DNA from 4 places in the Paenibacillus sp. sgz302191 genome. Region 2 is predicted to be linked to each of the others. Evidence: riboswitches for the same ligand, from Rfam matches in the RefSeq annotation. Region 2 holds a riboswitch; each other region holds the start of a gene.
The links. Region 2 has a riboswitch for cyclic di-AMP ahead of AC3G2T_RS15130 (hypothetical protein). Riboswitches for the same ligand answer to the same signal wherever they lie in the genome.
Positions count from the first base shown of each region.

Region 1: another riboswitch for cyclic di-AMP. It lies ahead of AC3G2T_RS35785 (C40 family peptidase); the one in region 2 lies ahead of AC3G2T_RS15130 (hypothetical protein).
Region 3: another riboswitch for cyclic di-AMP. It lies ahead of AC3G2T_RS07075 (APC family permease); the one in region 2 lies ahead of AC3G2T_RS15130 (hypothetical protein).
Region 4: another riboswitch for cyclic di-AMP. It lies ahead of AC3G2T_RS37335 (C40 family peptidase); the one in region 2 lies ahead of AC3G2T_RS15130 (hypothetical protein).

Region 1 is NZ_JBYLHY010000046.1:1,089-5,732, reverse strand. Features, by position in the region: gene AC3G2T_RS35795 (ROK family protein) at 1-41, shown strand, start outside; gene AC3G2T_RS35790 (hypothetical protein) at 67-1,719, shown strand; cyclic di-AMP (ydaO/yuaA leader) riboswitch at 1,816-1,966, shown strand; gene AC3G2T_RS35785 (C40 family peptidase) at 1,971-2,855, shown strand; gene AC3G2T_RS35780 (hypothetical protein) at 3,025-3,684, shown strand; gene AC3G2T_RS35775 (phosphodiester glycosidase family protein) at 3,697-4,644, opposite strand, start outside.
Region 2 is NZ_JBYLHY010000009.1:79,898-84,541, reverse strand. Features, by position in the region: gene AC3G2T_RS15140 (sensor histidine kinase) at 1-609, opposite strand, end outside; gene AC3G2T_RS15135 (hypothetical protein) at 757-1,152, opposite strand; gene AC3G2T_RS15130 (hypothetical protein) at 1,342-1,794, opposite strand; cyclic di-AMP (ydaO/yuaA leader) riboswitch at 1,911-2,081, opposite strand; gene AC3G2T_RS15125 (invasin domain 3-containing protein) at 2,302-4,644, opposite strand, start outside.
Region 3 is NZ_JBYLHY010000004.1:70,897-75,540, reverse strand. Features, by position in the region: gene AC3G2T_RS07080 (Ger(x)C family spore germination protein) at 1-268, shown strand, start outside; gene AC3G2T_RS07075 (APC family permease) at 547-2,364, opposite strand; cyclic di-AMP (ydaO/yuaA leader) riboswitch at 2,507-2,664, opposite strand; gene AC3G2T_RS07070 (DinB family protein) at 3,470-3,970, opposite strand; gene AC3G2T_RS07065 (helix-turn-helix transcriptional regulator) at 4,047-4,644, opposite strand, start outside.
Region 4 is NZ_JBYLHY010000054.1:626-5,269, reverse strand. Features, by position in the region: gene AC3G2T_RS37345 (M1 family metallopeptidase) at 1-1,882, shown strand, start outside; gene AC3G2T_RS37340 (hypothetical protein) at 1,898-2,716, shown strand; cyclic di-AMP (ydaO/yuaA leader) riboswitch at 2,917-3,054, shown strand; gene AC3G2T_RS37335 (C40 family peptidase) at 3,058-3,531, shown strand; gene AC3G2T_RS37330 (hypothetical protein) at 3,655-4,089, shown strand; gene AC3G2T_RS37325 (HD-GYP domain-containing protein) at 4,239-4,644, opposite strand, start outside.

The DNA of each region.
Region 1 (4,644 bases), on a different contig from region 2:
GCATGCTGGGGGCCGTATCCTTATTTGCAACCCGGAACTGACTGAATGAAGGGAAGATGTGACGGTATGAGCTTAAACATGATGGAAAGCATGACGGACGAACAGCGTTATCTGGTCGATCACGCCATGGCGGATATGGATCTGTACTATGATGAGGAAATGAAACTGCTGCGGGATAAAGACAATGAGCAGCTTCATTATACGCGGGGGAGCGCGCACTATGCGATAGGACTGCTGCTCCGGAACGCGCCGGGAGATTTGGCAAGAGCTTGCGAAGTTCTCGCTACGGTGATGGACATGCAGTACGATTGTCCGGATGAAATCTATCACGGCACGTTTCGCACGGCCCCTCAGGTGCCGCACCCTCCGGCCGGCAGCTTTCCCTGGAAATCTTTTGCGCCGGGCTTCGCCTTCTTTTTGGCCGATACGTTCGGGAAAATATCCGACCGGCTCGGCGATCCGGCGGCGAGAGAATCGTTTCAAACCGCTGTAGACGACGTGCTGCCGACGGTTTGGACGACCTATGATCCGAACTGGCGGGAATTCATTGCCTGTGCGTTCGCCGTCATCCTGGAAAATTGGGCGGACAGCCTGCCCGCCGAGCTTGTCACCCGGATGGATTCCTGCATGCGCAAAGCGGTGGAAGCGTCCATCGACCGGCGTTTGTCGGATGCCATCCCGATGAACACCAACATCGAGCTTATGCATATGTTCATCTGCCACTATTTCGGACACCGGTACGGCATCGCGGACTGGATCGGGCATGCCGACCGGGAGGCGGGCAAGTTCATTGAAGCTTTCGCGGAGTTCGGGTCGTTCGCAGAGTTCAATACAACGACGTATTACGGCGTCGATCTGACCGTGCTGGGGCTTTGGCGGAACTACAGCAAGACGGATGCGTTCCGGCGGATCGGCCGCGAGATCGAGCAAGGACTGTGGGCGAACATCGCTTTATTTTACAATCCGAATCTGGAAAATTTGTCGGGGCCGTTCTCGCGCGCCTATGAGATGGAAATGAGAGACCACAGCTCGATCGGCGTCTTTCTTTATCTGGCTTTGGGCCAAGGCTACGAGTATCTCGCCGGGATCAATTGCGAATCCGAGCATGACCCGATGATCGCTCTGGTCGGGGTCGACGTGCCGCCGGCCGTTAAACCGGCGCTGGCTGCGTTCCAGGGCCGGCGGCTGGCCCGGAAGCAGTTCAGAGAGCTGTGCGAACGGGATCGCCCCGGCGCTAACTCGAATCTGTGCACGGCGACGGCCTGGATCGAAGACAATCTGATGATCGGCGGGATGACCGGGAGCCGCAACACGAACGGGCAAATGCATCCTGCGACGATGCACTGGCGAACCGGCGCTGGAGACAAGTATTATATGAGGCTGATTCGCCGGGAAGCGGGCAAGCATTGGAACACGCATCTGAGAGGCATTGCGTTCGATGCCGAAGCGGAGCAGGACCGGCTCGCGGTTGACGTTCATTTTCAGACGAATGCGGAGATCGAGCTGTTTTTCGAAATTGCGGGCAAGCATATTCACGACGCCGACATAGCTCCCGATGTGTGGACAATGCCTGGGCTGACTTGCCGCGTAGAGGCCGATGCGCCCGCGCCCGAAATCAACGTTTTTGACAATCGCGTTGAAGTGGTATACCGCTACCGGCCGCAAGTTTCCGGCGCTCATATGAGGTTTGCGCTCCGCGTCGAGCGCGATCCGGCTTAAGGCTGGGAGCAGGCAAAACGCCTGATTTGGCCTTGGGAATTTTTACCGCGACGCAAAATTTGAAATTTGTCCGAATTCTATGCTAGTCTATCAAAGTAAAAAAAAATGCCGAATCTTGGAGCAGCACAAGCTCCGGTACGGGGGACTTCTTCATTTGGGGTGAAAGATCGGTTCGGATGTCCGAACCGGTCAAGGGAATTCCTCTTCCCGAACCCGTCAACTAACCTCGGAGGCTCAGGGAGGCAATCTTTTTGAAACGTCTTGTTTATTCATGCGCTTTTATCGGCGCAGCAGTATCCGGCGCTGCTTTGCTGCCTGCCCAAGCGGAAGCTTCTCAAGCGCTTTCAGTCAAAGTCCAGGTCAACGACGACATCGTGCAGTTTACGGACGCGCAGCCTTTTATCGACAAAAATGGGAATTTGCAAGTGCCGTTAAGGGCCGTAACCGACAAACTGGGCTATGAAGTGAAATGGGCGAAGCAAGGAGGCGAGGTCGCCGTCTCGGTGTTGACCAAGGATCAGGTCGTTTCACTGAGGACGGACGAACAGCAAGCGCTTGTGGGCAGCAAGAAAATCAGCCTGGAGAGCAGCCCGGCTTTTATCCAGGGAAGTACATACGTACCGCTTCGTTTTATTACGGAAACGTTCGGTTCCAAGATCGAGTGGAGCGATGCGAATCAGATCGCGATCGTGAATGCGGACGGCAAGCCCCACAAGCCGGCCTGGACGGCGCCGCCGGAACCGCCCGCACCCGCACCTGCGCCTGCGCCGCCTCAGCCGTCCATGACCGATCTGATCGTGCAGACGGCGAGCAATTACATGGGAGTCCCGTACAAATGGGGCGGAACGACGCCGCGCGGATTTGACTGCTCGGGTCTTGTCGGTTATGTGTTTGAAGCGGAAGGAATCGATCTTCCGAGAACTTCCGCCGAAATGTACAGCGATGCCGGAACGCCGGTATCCGATCTGAAGGTGGGAGATTTGGTCTTTTTTGGCCGCGGTGTTGTCGATCATGTCGGTATTTATTTAGGGAATGATCAATTTATTTCATCCACCTCTTCAAGAGGAGTAGCCGTCGAGAGTTTGTCGAGCAAGTATTGGGGCGCGAGATACGTTGGCGCCAAGAGAATCATATAGAAGCTAGCCTGTCTGAAAAATGAAAGAAACATCTGTTTTGTGCAAGCCACGGAAAACGGATGTTTCTTTTTTGTGTTGAAAAATTGCGATTTATATCGAATTTTTATCGTTTTTCGCCTATAATGAAGAAATGTTCGGAGAAAGAGGAAGCGGGTGAACGGCGATCTCCATGCTGACAGCAGTCTTGAAGCGGTGGTTTTTAAGAAAAAATACAGCGGTTATCATGAACAATAATCATGCTGCGGAAATAAGCGCTGCGATCCCTCCGGAAATTATGGACGTGATCCGTCGTTTTTTTCAGACATACGACAATTTTCAAGGCGCGCGGAACCTCCAAACGGATACTTTTATTAGAGAAGTGTATTATGCCACGAAGCAGGACCCGGCCGATCAAAGCACGGTGGACGAAATGGAAGTCTATCTGCACTATAAAAACTTGCAGCGCCTGCGTTTGAAGCACTACGAGATCGATGAATTTCTCATGTTGAACAGCGGCGTCTGCCTAGTCGGCGTTACCCGGGAATTCAGCGGCAGCGTCCGGAACCGGGTGCTCTATTTTTTGAATAAGGAAGACGGCGCCTGGCGCTTTCATCATATTGCAAGATCTCATCACGGCACGATTACCGACAAGTTCCAGGTCAAGGAGCAGACGGGTTTCGTCGTTAGCAATGAAAAGACCGCCATGCTTTTTCTGGCTCACAGCGACACTTCCGACGCAATCGGCTACATGACAGGCGATTACGTCCATGTGGAAGGGTATCTGGAGGTCGAGCAGCAAGTCGGCGGCCAGTTTTTTTACAGAATTGTCCGCATGAACAGGATTCACTGATCAGAGCGGCTGTTACGGAAAAGTAAGGGAAGCGCGGTACAGCGCAGCGTCCCAGGCGACCTGCCCGCCGAGCGACTCCATGACGGTGCGAAGCGGCATATAGATGTGGCCGTCCACGATGGCGGGAGCGGCGGGCAGAACTACCCGCTTGTCGTTCCACAGCATGACGGGATCGTCCGGATGCAGGAGCAGGCGGTTGGCTCCGTACTGAACCGTTAGCGTGCGCGTGTTCCCGTTCCAGTCAAACTTCGCCCCGATCCTCTCCAAAATGCCGCGAAACGGCACCATGCTCGTCTCCTGGAGCAAATATCCCCTGAACTCGTTCACGAATTGCCCGTTCACTTCAACTTGAATTTGCGGATACCGGAGCCGTTCCACCACAAGCGCATTGCTGAGCAGTCGTCCGGGCGCGGTGAGCATGACGCCATCCGCATACAGGGCGGAGCTCGCGCCTCCATCGAGGTTCATGGCATCCGTCAAGCCCATGTCCTGAAGCACATGCGCCATGTCGTCGATCGTCGCCGAAGACATCGTGCCCATCACCAGACGGCGCGATTCGTCAACGCCGATAAAGCTGCGCACATTCGACTGTGTCGTAATTCGCGGATCGGTGAAGCCGTCTCTCTCGTAATCGATATCGACGGCGCCGCCGGTGAGCAGGCGCGGACCGGCACCTACGGCTGCGTCCACCCGGGGCAGCGCGGGAGCGGTTCCCGAGCCGCCGTCCAGCGTTGACGTTAGGCGTATGGCGTCTCCCACATGGATGTTCGGCAGGACATGGGCCAGATTGTTGGCGCTGCGGCCGACAAGGCATACTTGCCCGTCTTCAGGGATGGCGGCCCCGTCTTCGGTGATCGCAGTGATCACACCTGCTTGAACGACGATTTTGGTCGAATTCGGAAAATCGATCCGTTCCCCGAAAGCTCTCGTGTACCAGATGATTTGATCGTCTACGGAATC
Region 2 (4,644 bases):
ATCGCTTTTGATATCGGCGATCACGAACCCGATCACGCTGTCTTGATATTTAATGGGACGGGCGATCGAAGCCACTCTATCGTCCCGGTAAGGCGTAATATAAGGATTATCCGAATTATAATGGGGAGGAATGAACACAGACGCCCCTTCGTCATTGATCAATCGGGGATACCAGCTCTGCTTGGTAAGGAATTCCCAGGAAATTGTATTTCCGTTCGAAAACGTCCTTCCGTTTAAATTGGCAATCATAATATCGTTCAAATAATGCTTGTATGTGAACAAATTGACCAAATAATCGTCAATTTTCCTGTTTTCTTGCAAATAGGAAAGTCCTGTCGATTCCTCTCTTTTCGACAAAATGGCGACAATATCGCTTTCTGTCGATGTAATCGACACCAGCGCATAAATATCTTTGAGAGCCACTTCCAGATTGTTGCCGGAAACCCTCAACATGTCGTTGATGTAGTTGCCCGCCGACTCCCGGGTATCCTCCGAAGTCCGGTAATTCCAGAAATAAATGATAAGCAGATTGAATGAAATCATCAAAATCAGGTTGACAAACAAAATCTTGTATTTGACACTGTTGAACGTATGCGGCTTTATTCTCATCAAATGTCCCCCCTCTCCTGAAATTGTATCTGCTGGTTCACTATTCAGCAATAACTTTAGGGAATTGTCGGCGGACCCCGAGGACGAGCCCGTCACACTGCCGCTGTTCGTCATCCAGTAAGGCGACGAATTGTAAATTTTACCGTGCTAATCGAGTAAAAATGAAACGTTGCCTGCCCTTGAATAAATGACATGATCGGCGCCAAGCCCTTTGTAAATAAGCCTGGCATAGTCGCGTTCGGTAATGACATAGACCGCTTTTGAAGTCCATTTGCGGGTGATTTGAAGATAGCGGCAGCATAAAGGCAAACTATTTTCAAACAAAAAGATTTTACCTATCGGATATTCGGGAGCGACCCAAGTCTCATGTTCGACCGTATCCACAATCATGATATGATTCACACCAAGCTTGGAAAAGCGCTGCTGGTCCTGTCTATTGTTCGTTACAACCGCACAAGGCAGCCCTTTAAACTTTAAATGACGAATAAATTGCTCGCCGGCTTTCGTAGGAGCTGCAACCAATATAAACTCCGATTCATTCATTTCTTACTCCTCCATGTCATTGCGGCTAATCATAAGCCCAATTTTTAACACGTGGTACTGCCCTTTCTCGGCTTTCCCCACGGTCACATTGAGATCTTAATACGGAACGCTGTAAAAAGGAGGTAAAAGAATCCGGGTCCATGCATTAAAAAAACGTAAAAAATGATTAAAATTCCCCACACATCTGCCCTAAAAAGAGACATATGCCTCTGAACGGTCAAATAAATAAGCATGATCCCCTAAGAAACCCGATTCATTGCCGCCGGCAGATGAGTGTCTCAGCTTTTCATCCAAATCGTTGAATGCCGATTCGATTAATTGCGTTCTGGCAAGACCCCACTGCTCCTTATTCCGCTGAATGTAATGCAGTCCATCTTCGAGAGTTAGACCTTTGATCCTCTGGAAAACACTTACCCACTGTACGAGATCACCTTTCACAGCGCAGCTTGGCATGATGAATTCTCCGATACCGTACACTGCACCGCCTGTTGAAATCGCCAGGATACCGCAATGATAGTCAGTTCCATGTCCGGGCATCAGCTTGTCCGTTAGCTCGGAATTAAATCGAAAATATTCGATCCTGACAATTTTACAATTTTTTGTGCGTTCTTCTTGCAGTGCTGTCATGGGTTCAGGATACATTTACAGTCACTCTCCTCAATGTGTGGAAAAAAAGCAAAAAGAAGCCTGAGAGCAGAGAAATTCTACTCTCGGGCTTCTTTTCAACGTAAAGAAACGAACTGCTGAAAGCACGATCGAAGGTCTCTCTCAATACGCTTACGAGGTTAGCTGTCGGATTCGGGCTTGAGAGTGCCCTACTGCGGCAAGCAAACGCCTGCTTTAGATTCACCCCGCAAAACCGCCCCCTGTTCGGATCGGTTTCTGGTGGTTCCCCCGCTCCCCTTTCAGGGACTCAGCGATTTGATTTATGATGTGAAGTTGTTGAATCAAATGGTACCCCTAATTACCGTTTATGTAAAATAAGAATACGGGGCTTTATTTTGTTTTTTTGATGATTTTCCCAAGTGAAAGCGTAATCAAATATAAATTTCGATCATTATCGTTCCATTTTCTTTGGAATGCTTTTGCCGGTGACATTGAACCGCAAAGTAAAGAGACGAGCCCCTCGGCCCGTCTCCTGATTCAAGCTTATCCATCGATTAATCCCGCTTTTTGCAGCATCCGGTAAAGAAGTACGGTCGTCTCGGCACGAGTTAACGGCTTCTGCGGACGCAATTCATTGCCATACCCCTTCACCAAGCCTATATGAATGGCTGTCCGCATCGCATCGCTCGCCCAGCCGCCGATTTGATTGCTGTCGGTGTAGGCGGCCAAGTTCACTTGCGCCCCGGCATTGCTCGTCACCGAAGCGGCATCGGCCATGCGCAGCGCCCGAACGATCGTTACGATCGCTTCTTGCCGCGAAACCTCTCGGTTGGGCCCAAACGTTCCGTCACCGAAACCGTCCATAATTCCGTATGCTTGAACTGCTTTCACGGCCCGGCTGTACCAGATCGACTCGCTCACGTCTCGGAAACCGGCACGATCTCCGCCCTCCGGCAAGCCCAACGCTCTCGCAAGCAAAGCGGCGAGTTCAGCCCGCGTAATAACGGCTTCGGGAGCAAACCGGTTTTCATCTACGCCAAGTACGATCATTCTGCTATTCATCCTGCCAATTTCAGCCGCGGCCCAATGTCCTTGAATATCTGTAAATTGGGACGTTTTGGACACCAATGCATAAACGCTGTTCGTGAGGCTGCGAATAACGGCCGCCTGATGTCCGTCAACTTTGGCAAATTCCGTCGGCACCGGACGTACACCGAATGTCGGATCCCATACCACGGCCGTTGCAGCCGTTCCGGCATCCGCCGGCAAATAGAGAACCCTTTGTACATAGCGGTTGAAGCCGGAAATCTCGCTTTTCTCGCCATGATGCGTCACATATACGTTAAAATGAATCGGATCCGCCGCCAACCGGAAACCGCCTTTATTCGCCGCATCCTGCAGTCCGGGTATCGCTTCAATTTTGCCGCGCTCGATCGTTATTTGAACTTCCGCATCGTTCGTCCACTCGGACTCCTGATTTACGACTTCCGCCAGAGGCAAGCGATACTGGCCATGCTGAGTTTTTAAAGTGATCTTATCCGCTTTCCCGGCAAGGAGCTTGACAGCTTCACCGGGAAGCCGCAGCGCTGTTTGGTCCGCCTCATCTTCAATCGATACCGAGAGATTCCGTTCAGGCGAGGAGGATAAAGAGTCAAGCACCTTCTTTAAAGTATCCTTATCCAATCGAACATCAACGGACTTCACTCCATTGGCATCTGTTTGAAGTGTGGCAATCCCGGACACCTTTGCATCATTGATCCAAGCCGCGATCGAATTGCCGGGCGACGAATGGCTTGACGAGCTTGAAGTCGAACCAGAATCGGAACCGGAGCTTGCAGCCGAACGAATCACGCTCAGCGTATATGTTTTAACTGAACCGTCTTGCGCTTTGACGTTGACTTCGAACGTGTTTTTGCCTGTTGCAAGCGAATATTCACCGGTCATCGGGCTGCCCGCAACCTGCAATCCGTTCACGTAGACGGCAGAATAGACGTCCGAGGCTGTCAGCACCATTTTCAAGCCATAAACCGAATGGCTTACGTCTACCGTATAGTTCACTGTCCCCGGGTCAAAATCGAACTTTACCGTCCCGCCCAATCCCATAAGCTGCCAGCTGCTCAAGCTCGCATTGCCGCTCAAAGGAACGATGTTCCGGACTTCAATCGAGCTAACGTTCGCGTTGCCCGCCGCATCGGCCACATAGACTGAATAAACCCCGTTCTCTTGTACGGTAAAATGGTCCGTGATTTCTACGCCCTGCGTCCCAAAATACGAGACAGGACGGTTTCCTGCTGCCCATTTGATCGAAGAGACGTTATTGAATTGACCATAAACCGACGCCGTTACGGTAACGGTCACGCTTCCGAAGGTTGGACCGGCAGGAGCCGCTTGCAACACGATATTCGGAGGCTGATCGTATGTAAACCTAATATTCACGGTTTGGTCCAACGATAGACCGCTTGCTTCTTCCTTTGCAAAATAAGTCACGTTCTCTGCCGTTGTATTGCTTACCGCAAATAAGGCAAGACCATCCGCATTGGTCAATCCGTAAACGACATCGATGACCGATCGTCCGCCATTCGCTTCGAGCAGTACCCGTTTTCCGGCAATCGGATGGTCGTAATCGTCCTTCAGCTTCACGAAGATCGAGGCTTTGCTGCTGCCATCCGCCCGTACGACAAGATCGCTTGCGGCAACCGTTGAGCGAGATGAACTCACCTCTCCATGGAGAAACTGAACGCTCGCCGTCGCCGACAGCACACTTCCGCCTACGCTCGCGCTCACCGTCGCGGTGCCCGTCGTCGTCGGGGCCGTCAGCGTCGCCACGTAGCTGCCGTCTCCGTTATCCGTCACTGGGCCTACCGTGCCCAGTGTCGAGGCGATCAC
Region 3 (4,644 bases), on a different contig from region 2:
GAAAGCGAAGGAGGCGTGGAAAGCGCAGCTCGCGGAAACTGTCGAGTCCACGCTGGCGAACGCTCAAAAAAAGCTGCAAATCGATGCGTTCGGTTTCGCCGATCTATTCCGGAACCATTATCCGCGGGAATGGGCAAAGAACAAGCAGGAGTGGGCTGAAATGTTCAGGGAACTGCCGGTAGATGTCAGCATTCGGACCGAAATTACGCGAGTCGGCAAATCGGACTTGCCTCAAGGAATGCCCGCCGATAAAATCCGCAAGAAATAAGGAGGGACGCTTCTGAAAAGCCTTGCAGTAGCCGGTATCGTATGCGTAGCTCTGATTGTCTATTTCGGCTTGTCTTCGGGTGCGCCGGGTATCGGTGTGAAGGAGAAGGCGGTGGCCGGAGGTATTACTTTGGCCGCCTGCCTATTATCCATTATTCTTTTGTTCAAACCGGACCTGCCGGGGCCAAGTGCCTGGATTATGCCGTTGTTCAAACCACTGGCCAATCTGCTTGGGTTAGATTGACCGAAGCGGCACCTGCCCCGGTGGTGCATGAACGGTTAACGATGCAAGCGGAAAGGAACCGTAGCGATAACGATATCTTTTTGCGTGTACAGATAAGCCCGAATGAGCAGGCTCGTCTGGTTATGCAGCAGATTTTGCCACCAATGTTTTGTAATAAATTGCGGAATCAGGATGGTGATATGATCCGTCTCCGCCGTTTTCCACTCCACGGTTTCGATAAATTTGATCAGAGGCTTCATGACGCTCCGGTAGCGGGAACGCAGCACGATAAGTCGGACTCCGGGATTCCACTCTTCCCATTTTTCTTCCATTTTGTGAATTTCATCGTCGTCAAAGCCGACGTAGACGGCAACGACATTATCGGTTAACGATTTGGCGTAGCTGATGGAATTGAGTACGACCCGGGTAATGCCGGCAACGGGAATGACGATGGTGCTTCCCTTGATTTCCGGCTTATCCTTTTCCAGATTTACGCGCAATTCATTAGCGATGTTCATGTAGTGGCTGTGAATGCGGAAGAACAGGAAAATGACGATCGGCAGAAAGATGAAAACCATCCAAACCTGGCTGAATTTGGTGAAAATAAAGATCAGGGTAATCGTGAGCGTAGTGATCATCCCGATCGTATTGATGATGAACTTGACGATCCACGCGGCAGGCTTCAATTTGATCCAGCGAACCATCATGCCGAACTGGGATAAGGTGAACGGAATGAACACCCCGACTGCATAAAGCGGGATCAGGTTTTCCGTATTCCCGTGAAAGAGAATGACCAGCAAAGCGGACAGTACGCCCAGCATGATGATCCCGTTGGAGAAGCCGAGACGGTCTCCGCGGACTTTGAACATGTGCGGCATGAACTTATCTTTGGCGAGCATGAAGGCCAGCAGCGGGAAAGCCGAGTAAGCCGTATTCGCCGCCAGGAAGAGAATGAGCGCTGTCACGCCCTGAATGCAGTAGTACAGCACCCCGCGTCCGAACGTGGCTTCGGCGATTTTCGAAACGACCGTTTCTTCCGGAGACGGCTTGATTCCGTACCAGTAGGCAAGCAGGCTGATGCCGATGAACATGCTGCCCAGAATGGCGCCCATGGCGATCAATGTTTTGGCCGCATTTTTCTCCGCAGGAGCTTTGAAGTTCGGTATCGCGTTGGACACGGCCTCTACCCCGGTCAGCGCGGAGCAGCCGGAACTGAAAGCTTTGAGCAGCAGAAATAAGCTCACATTGCTCACAACGCTTCCGATCTCGGGAACCTCCGCATGAATGCCGCCCGTGAGGTACTTGAACAGACCCGATACGATCAGAAGAAAAATGGCGGCGACAAACAAATAGACCGGCAGTGCGAGAACCGATGCGGATTCGGCAATGCCTCTTAAATTCATGATCGTAAGAAATAAAATCATGACCAAAGAAATCAGCACGCGATGATCGTGCAGTGCCGGAAAAGCGGACGTAATCGCATCCGTGCCCGCGGACGAGCTGACGGCTACCGTCAAAATGTAATCGACCAGCAGCGACCCGCCTGCGACCAGCCCTGTGCCTACGCCAAGATTATCCTTGGCTACGATGTACGCGCCCCCGCCCGACGGATAGGCGTATATGGTCTGCCTGTAGGACAGGACCAGAATGGTCAGCAGCCCCAATACGGCTATGGATATCGGGATGGAGTACCAAACGGCGGCAAAGCCGAGGGTCATCAAAACGAGCAAAATTTGCTCGGTGCCGTAAGCGACGGAAGACAGCGCATCCGATGACAGGACGGCAAGCGCTTTGATTTTCGTCAGCTTCTCGTCCTCGATTTCGTGGGATTTCATCGGTCTCCCGATCAGCATTCTTTTTAATCTGTTTACCATAGTTACCCTCCACCGGCGCTTTCCTGTATGTTCCCCTGAATTAAGTAGTTTCACTTGTCCGCGACTGCCGCAGGGCTATTTTTGGCAGCAAAAAACCACAGGGTCTGACCCTGTGGCTCACGAAATAAGCAGCACGGATTCATCCCTCTCCCATAGTACGCTTACGAAGTTAGCTGTCGGATTCGGACTCTGAGAGTAGCCCTACACGCACGGATGCCGTCCGTACGCGATTCACCCCAAAGGCAATGAACGCCTCATTGGTTCCCCCGTTTTCCTTAGGAAATTCAGCGATAAAGGATTCATATGATTGTACTAAATGAACTACGTTTTGAATAATACGCCTGAAAGGAACTTAAGTAAAGGTTGGAAGTTGGCTTTAAATACCCGGCAGCATATCACAAAACCTAAAGATAGCGTTTACATAAACGCGAATCTTACATTTTCGCACTCAAGATAGCATTTTCATTCGTTTTCGTGAAAATTGAAAAAAGATGCGGTCCGGAATATTTCCCGGACCGCATCGGGTTGTTGAAAAAAAACCTGCGTCATGAGGTGATAGCCCCAATCTGCCTGGCTGCATCAAGAAAACCTGCAAAAATACATGAATTTGCGTCACTGATCGCTGCCTACGAAGAATTCCTGCAAAAGTGCAGGCTTTTCAGCGGGGACACGGGCTCAGGTTCACTTTCAGCGAAAATTCCTGCACTTTTGCAGGCTTTTCGCCCAAATAAGCCAATTTCGCAGAAAAAACCTGCACTTTCGCAGGCTTTTCCCCTATCAAGCGGCTGCCCGCCCAGGAAAAGCGACTGTTCCCCCAAAAATAGCGCCCCGCACAAACGCACCGAGAGCAGCAACAGCGCCCGCGCAAACGCACCGAGAGCAGCAACAGCGCCCGCACAAACGCACCGAGAGCAGCAACTTCGCCCGCACAAACGTACCGAGAGCAGTAATAGCGCCCCGTCCAAACGCACCGAGAGCAGCAACAGCGCCCCACACAAACGCACCGCGCGCAGCTCCCAGCGCGCGGTGTTGCGCTGCATGACGGCGGTCGGTCGGCCATGTGTCGCGACTCGATCAACGCGCTGAGGCGGCTCGGGGACGGCTCCTACAGGACCGGCTGCTTGCCCCACTCGATCCAGTTGTCGCGGGTCGGCCCGTAGATGTCCGGCACGGACAGTCCGGCCTGCCGCATCAGTACGATCATCTGGCCGCGATGATGGATTTCGTGCGAAATGAGGACGCGCAGCGTCAGGCCGTTCGGCCACTGTTCGCCATACATGTCGGTGGACTCGTGGAGCTTGGCGTCCGTCCACTGCGACTGCACGGCATCCAGCATCGCTTGCGAAGCGGCGCGGTAAGTATCAGCAATCTTCGCGGCGGAAGCGGGGGCTTTTTCTTCGCCTTCGGGAGCCTGGAACTGCAGGCCTGTCCGCGAAAGCATCTCGTGGATCGTCGTGGCGATATGCCAGCCGATCTGTCCCAGCGGACGGAAGTTCGACTCGCTTCCCTGGCTCAGAGATGCGTCGGTGAGCGCGTCCAGCACGCGCTGTGTGGTTTTGGTTTCGTTGCTCCATTCGGCTGCGAACGCTTGAATCGATGTAATCATGGGGGAGAAGCCTCCTTGTTATGCGTAATAGCCTTAGTATAAAGGAGCCTCCCTGACAACAGGTTGTCAGTGTTTTTTAGGAATAGAGCGCGGCGACTTGCTGCGCTTTTTCTTTGACGATGCCGGCGATGTGCGCGGGCTCCAGAATGCGCAGGCTGGGGCCGTAGCTGAGCAGCATGCCGTACAGCCAGGGCTCGTCAGGCTGGACCGCGGTGACGAGCAGCGTGCCGTCAGGCTGAGCCGTAATTTGCTCGGGATGGAAGTAGTCTTCCACCTGAGCGCGGACATTCGGCTGCATGTGCAGGAGGAGTTTGACGTAGGACGCCTCGGGCCTTTTGCCTATCTTATAGGACAGCGTCTCCAGCGTCTCGGGCCTGCGCACGAACGTCTCGGGAAGCATGGCGATGTCCTTCATGCGCGATAAGCGGAAGACGCGGTAATCGCCCCGCAGCAGGCAGTAGGCGTGCAAATACCAGCCGAAGCCTTTGATGACGATGCCCATAGGCTCGACGGTGCGCTCGGAAAGCTCGCTTTGGGATGTCGTGTATTGAAAGCGGATAAGCTTCGTTTGGCGGATTGCGTGGCGCAGCGACTGCAGCTTCTCTTTTTCGGCGCTGCTTCTGTGCCACGGATTCATATCGATGACGAGGTGATTGTGCAGCTCGGACACCGTC
Region 4 (4,644 bases), on a different contig from region 2:
AGCGCTCGAAGAACCGGCTCCGCAGACGCCGGCCAAGCAGCAGCCCGAATCCGCCCAAGCACCGGAGAAATCGGCTCCCGAACCGCTCAGTTACCGAATTGCCGAGTATCACATGAACGTGGAATATGCGGCCGACACCAGGCAAATTAAAGGACAGCAAACGATAACCTGGGAGAACCCGGGCGGTACGCCTGTGCAAGAACTGTATTTGCATTTATATCCGAATGCGTTCCAATCCAAGAAGACGACTTTTATGCGCGAGTCGGGAGGCAAACTGCGTCAAGACAAAGCGAAAGCCGACAGCATCGGCAGCATGGAGCTTTTATCGGTCAAAACTTTGGACGGCAATGACTTAAGCATGCGCATGGAGTTTGTTCAGCCCGATGACGGCAATAAGGACGACCATACCCTGCTTAAGCTGCCTCTGCCCAAAGCGGTGGGCCCCGGCGAGCGGGTCACGTTCAAAACGGAGTTTCTCGTCAAGCTGCCCGCAGCCTTCGCGCGAATGGGTTATGTCGGCGATTTCGTCATGGCCGGACAGTGGTTCCCCAAAATCGCCGCGTATGAGCCGGCGGGAACAAGAGGCCGCACGGCCGATGGCTGGAACCTCCATCAGTACCATGGCAACTCGGAGTTTTACTCCGATTTCGGCATCTATGACGTTGTTATCAAAGTGCCGTCCAACTATATTGTCGCCGCGACGGGGTTCCCTGTAAAACCCCCGGTGTCGGACAGCAACACGAAAACCTACCAGTTTTACGCCGAGGACGTGCACGATTTCGCCTGGTCGGCTTCGCCGAACTTCGTATACGTGGAAGAGCCGTTCGCCACGGCGCAGGTACCCGGTGTCAAAATCAAGCTCTACCTCGACCCGAAGCATCAAAATTTAAAAGACCGCTACATGTACGCGGCCAAAAAGGCGCTTTCCCGCTTCAGCCAGTGGTACGGTACGTACCCTTACTCCACGCTCTCCATCGTCGTCCCTCCGGAAGGCGGCAACGGCGCAGGCGGGATGGAGTATCCGACCTTGGTCACCGCATGGGGAGCCAGCGACAAGAAGCCCGATTTGGAGCTGGAACGGGTGGTCGTTCATGAAATCGGCCATCAATTTTTTTACGGCCTCGTCGCTTCCAACGAGTTCGAAGAAGCTTGGCTGGACGAAGGCTTCACCTCCTACGCGGAGGACAAAGTCATGGAGGCGGAATACGGCGTTTCGCCGAATCTGCCTGTAGAGGCCAGCTATGTGACCTCGCCCAACGCGCTTAAACTGAATGCCTGGGATTACAAAGGGCATGGCGAATATGCGGATAATGTGTACATACACGGCAAGCTGGTGCTGAAAGCCATCGAAAAGCAGGTCGGCGCCAAGACGATGGACCGCATCATGACGACCTACTTCCACCGCTGGGAGTTCAAGCATCCTTCGACCAAAGATTTTCAACATGTTGTGGAGGAAGTCACCAAAGCGAAATGGGACGATTTTTTCAACCAGTATGTGTACGGCAGCATGATGATGGACTTTGCGGTTGATCGGATTCAAGTGAAGCCTGCGGCACTGGCAGACGGCAAACCCGGATATGAGAGCACCGTGCTGATCTCCAAACGGGGTGGCAATTCCCCGGAGGTGCCGATTCAATTCCATTTTACCGATGGCACCGTACTGGATAAGGTCTGGAACGGCGCGGAGAGCAGCATCGAGTACAAGTTGACGAATGCGGCTCCCGTCGAGTGGGTTCGCATCGATCCGGGCTATTCGCTCGTGCTGGAAAATAAGCATATCAACAATTTCATGTCGGCCCGGATAGACCCCAAATGGAAAATACGTTTGAACCTCGGCATCATTCAGCTTTTACAAACGATCTCCGGCTGGGTAGCCTGGTAGAAAGGAGAACGCTGCATGACTCTTTATATGAAGTCCGGCTATCGGGCGGCGCTGCGGCAGCCTTTTGCGGTCATCATGCTGTTCCTGTATCAAATGGGTTGGGGAGCCCTCCTCTATAAAATGGTGCAATCGGTGCTCGTGCCGCTCATGCATCGCTTTCCGGGAAACGGCCAGCCCAAGCAGACGCTGCATTTGTTCCTGGCCGAAAGCCAGTTTCAACTGCTCAAAACGGACCTGAGCCATTCCTATTTATGGTGGCTGGCGGTGCTTCTCGCTAGCCGCATGCTGCTTACGCCGCTGCTGAACGCCGGCATCTACTATTCGCTGATCCACACCGACCAAAATGCGGGATACCGCTTCTTTAAAGGCATATCGGAGATGTGGCTCTCCTTTTTCCTCTGCTACGCAGTACGGATCGCGCTGACACTGCTTCCCCTCGCCTGGCTGATCCCGGAGGCCGAGTCGATCTTTGCGCAAAGCGGATCTTACGAGAACGCCGCCGTTGACATGCTGCCATGGCTGGCCGGAATGCTTGCATACGGATTTCTCATGCATCTCCTCTTCATGCATCTGCAGTTCGCGCTCGCTGCCGGAAGCGGAATTCTCTCCACCCTGCTCGCCTTTGTCCGGCACCTGCTTCCTATCGTCGGCATCGCTCTGCTGCTTTTGATCGGGTCGGGACTATTGACGGGTGTCAGCGTCATCGCTTCCTACATCTGGGCAGGTCTGATTGCCCTTCTCATTTATCAGCTGTTCCCGCTTTTCAACATATTTTTGCAAATGTGGGTACTAGCCTCTCAATATCAGTTGTGGTCCGCCAAAGCAAATTCGTAGCGAACGCCCGCCGCTCTCTAAATCTATGAGCAATATTCAGCGAAAAACGCCCAAATATCGGAAAATATGCTCAAGCCCCTGAAAAAGGGGCTTTTTTTTGTCTATTTTCCGAACTATTTCACATATTTTTATAGAATAGTGCACTTGGAAGGAGGATTTTAGATATTTATGCCGAATCCTAAGCACTAGGAAAAATAAACCAACATTTCATGCCGAATTCCCGATTTTTTGGGAAACGGGGGAACCATTCCGGGTGAATTGATCTCGCAACACAGGGATCATAGGGAACCTTCAACCGAACCCTCCAGCTAACCTCGTAGGCACCGGAAGGAGACAAGCAGTTGAAAAAGGTTGTTGCTCTCGTTGTCAGTCTTGTTTTGTGTTTGAGTATTGGTGCAGGAAGTGTTTTCGCAGCACAATCCACTTTGGATGAAACGGTTGACGGATTGCTCGGAACTCCGTACAAGTATGCGGGTACGACAACGAAAGGCTTTGATTGCTCCGGATTTACCGCTTACGTGTTCGCGCAATTCGGTATCGACCTTCCCCATAGTTCCAAAGCTCAAGACGAAGAAGGCATCTGGGTTGATAAAAAGGACTTGCGCAAAGGCGATTTGGTCTTTTTCAACACAGACGGCAAAGGTATTTCTCACGTAGGCATCTATTTGGGAGACGGTGAATTCATTCACTCGGCTACCGATAAAGGTGTTATGAAGAACAAACTAAGTGAGTCTTATTACTCCAAACGGTACGTATCGGCCCGCCGCGTTTTGTGGGACGATATTTACAACCAACTGACTGCTGAATCCAAGTAATTCGATTAATTTACGCGAAAAAAGCCCCGGCAAAGCACGGCTCGTTTCTTGAGCGGCTTGCAGGGCTTTTTTCTATTCTAAACCATAACCTTATCTGCCGCGTCCAATAGATGAGGTGATGAAATGAACAAGACGAAAAAAAGCCGGCAGCGGCAGTTGGCCTGCTTGCTGGTCAGCAGCGCGCTGACGCTGGCTTTGGCAGCCTGTGGCAGCGATGCCCCCTCCGGGAATAACAGCGCGAAGACGCCGGAACCGTCAGCAGCGGCCAGTCCGGCAGTCAGCCCGACAGTTACTCCTGTCCCGTCCGCAACGACGCAGGCGGATGCAGCAGCCGTGAAAAAAGGAACGGGACGCTATGTAGGCCTGGCCGATCCGCGTACGATCGAGCTTATCGTGAACGAGAAAGCCGCCGCTTTCCAGTTGGGAGACGGTACGGCAGATGCCGTGCAAAAGTTCAAGAAAGACGATCAGGTAGAGTTTGAATATAAAGAACAAGCCATAGAAGGCGACGCTTCGCTTAAACAGCTCATTTTAACCAAAATCGCTAAAAAACAGTAGCTCTCTTTGCGCAAAAAAGAATCCCTCCGACTGTCCTTTCGGGAAAGTCCGGGGGGATTTTGTTCGGAAGCGCCGCGCCGTCGGCTTATTTATTGACATAGACGCCTGTTTAACGTTAATATCGAGTCGTTGCCGCCGTCTCGGCCGGTTTATTTGAATGGATATACGTCCGGAAACGATTCGGACAAACTTAAAAAGAGGGCTACATAGTCCGGGTCAAACTGCGTCCCGCTGTGTGACAAAAGTTCTTGTACCGCCGTGTTGATCGATAAGCCTTTGCGGTACGGACGGTCGGAAACCATGCTGTCGAAAGCATCGATAATTGCACAAATCCGGGCAAAAGCAGGAATGTTCTCGCCGCTTAGTCCGCTGGGATACCCTTGGCCGTTCCAGCGTTCGTGATGATACAGAATGATTTCCGCGATCTTCGGGTCCAAATCGGTGAACGCCATCATCATGTTGGAGCCCAAAACGGGATGCTGCTGCATAATTTTCCATTCCTGGTCGGTGAGCGCCGAATCCTTCAACAGAATTTGATCCGGTATTAACAGCTTA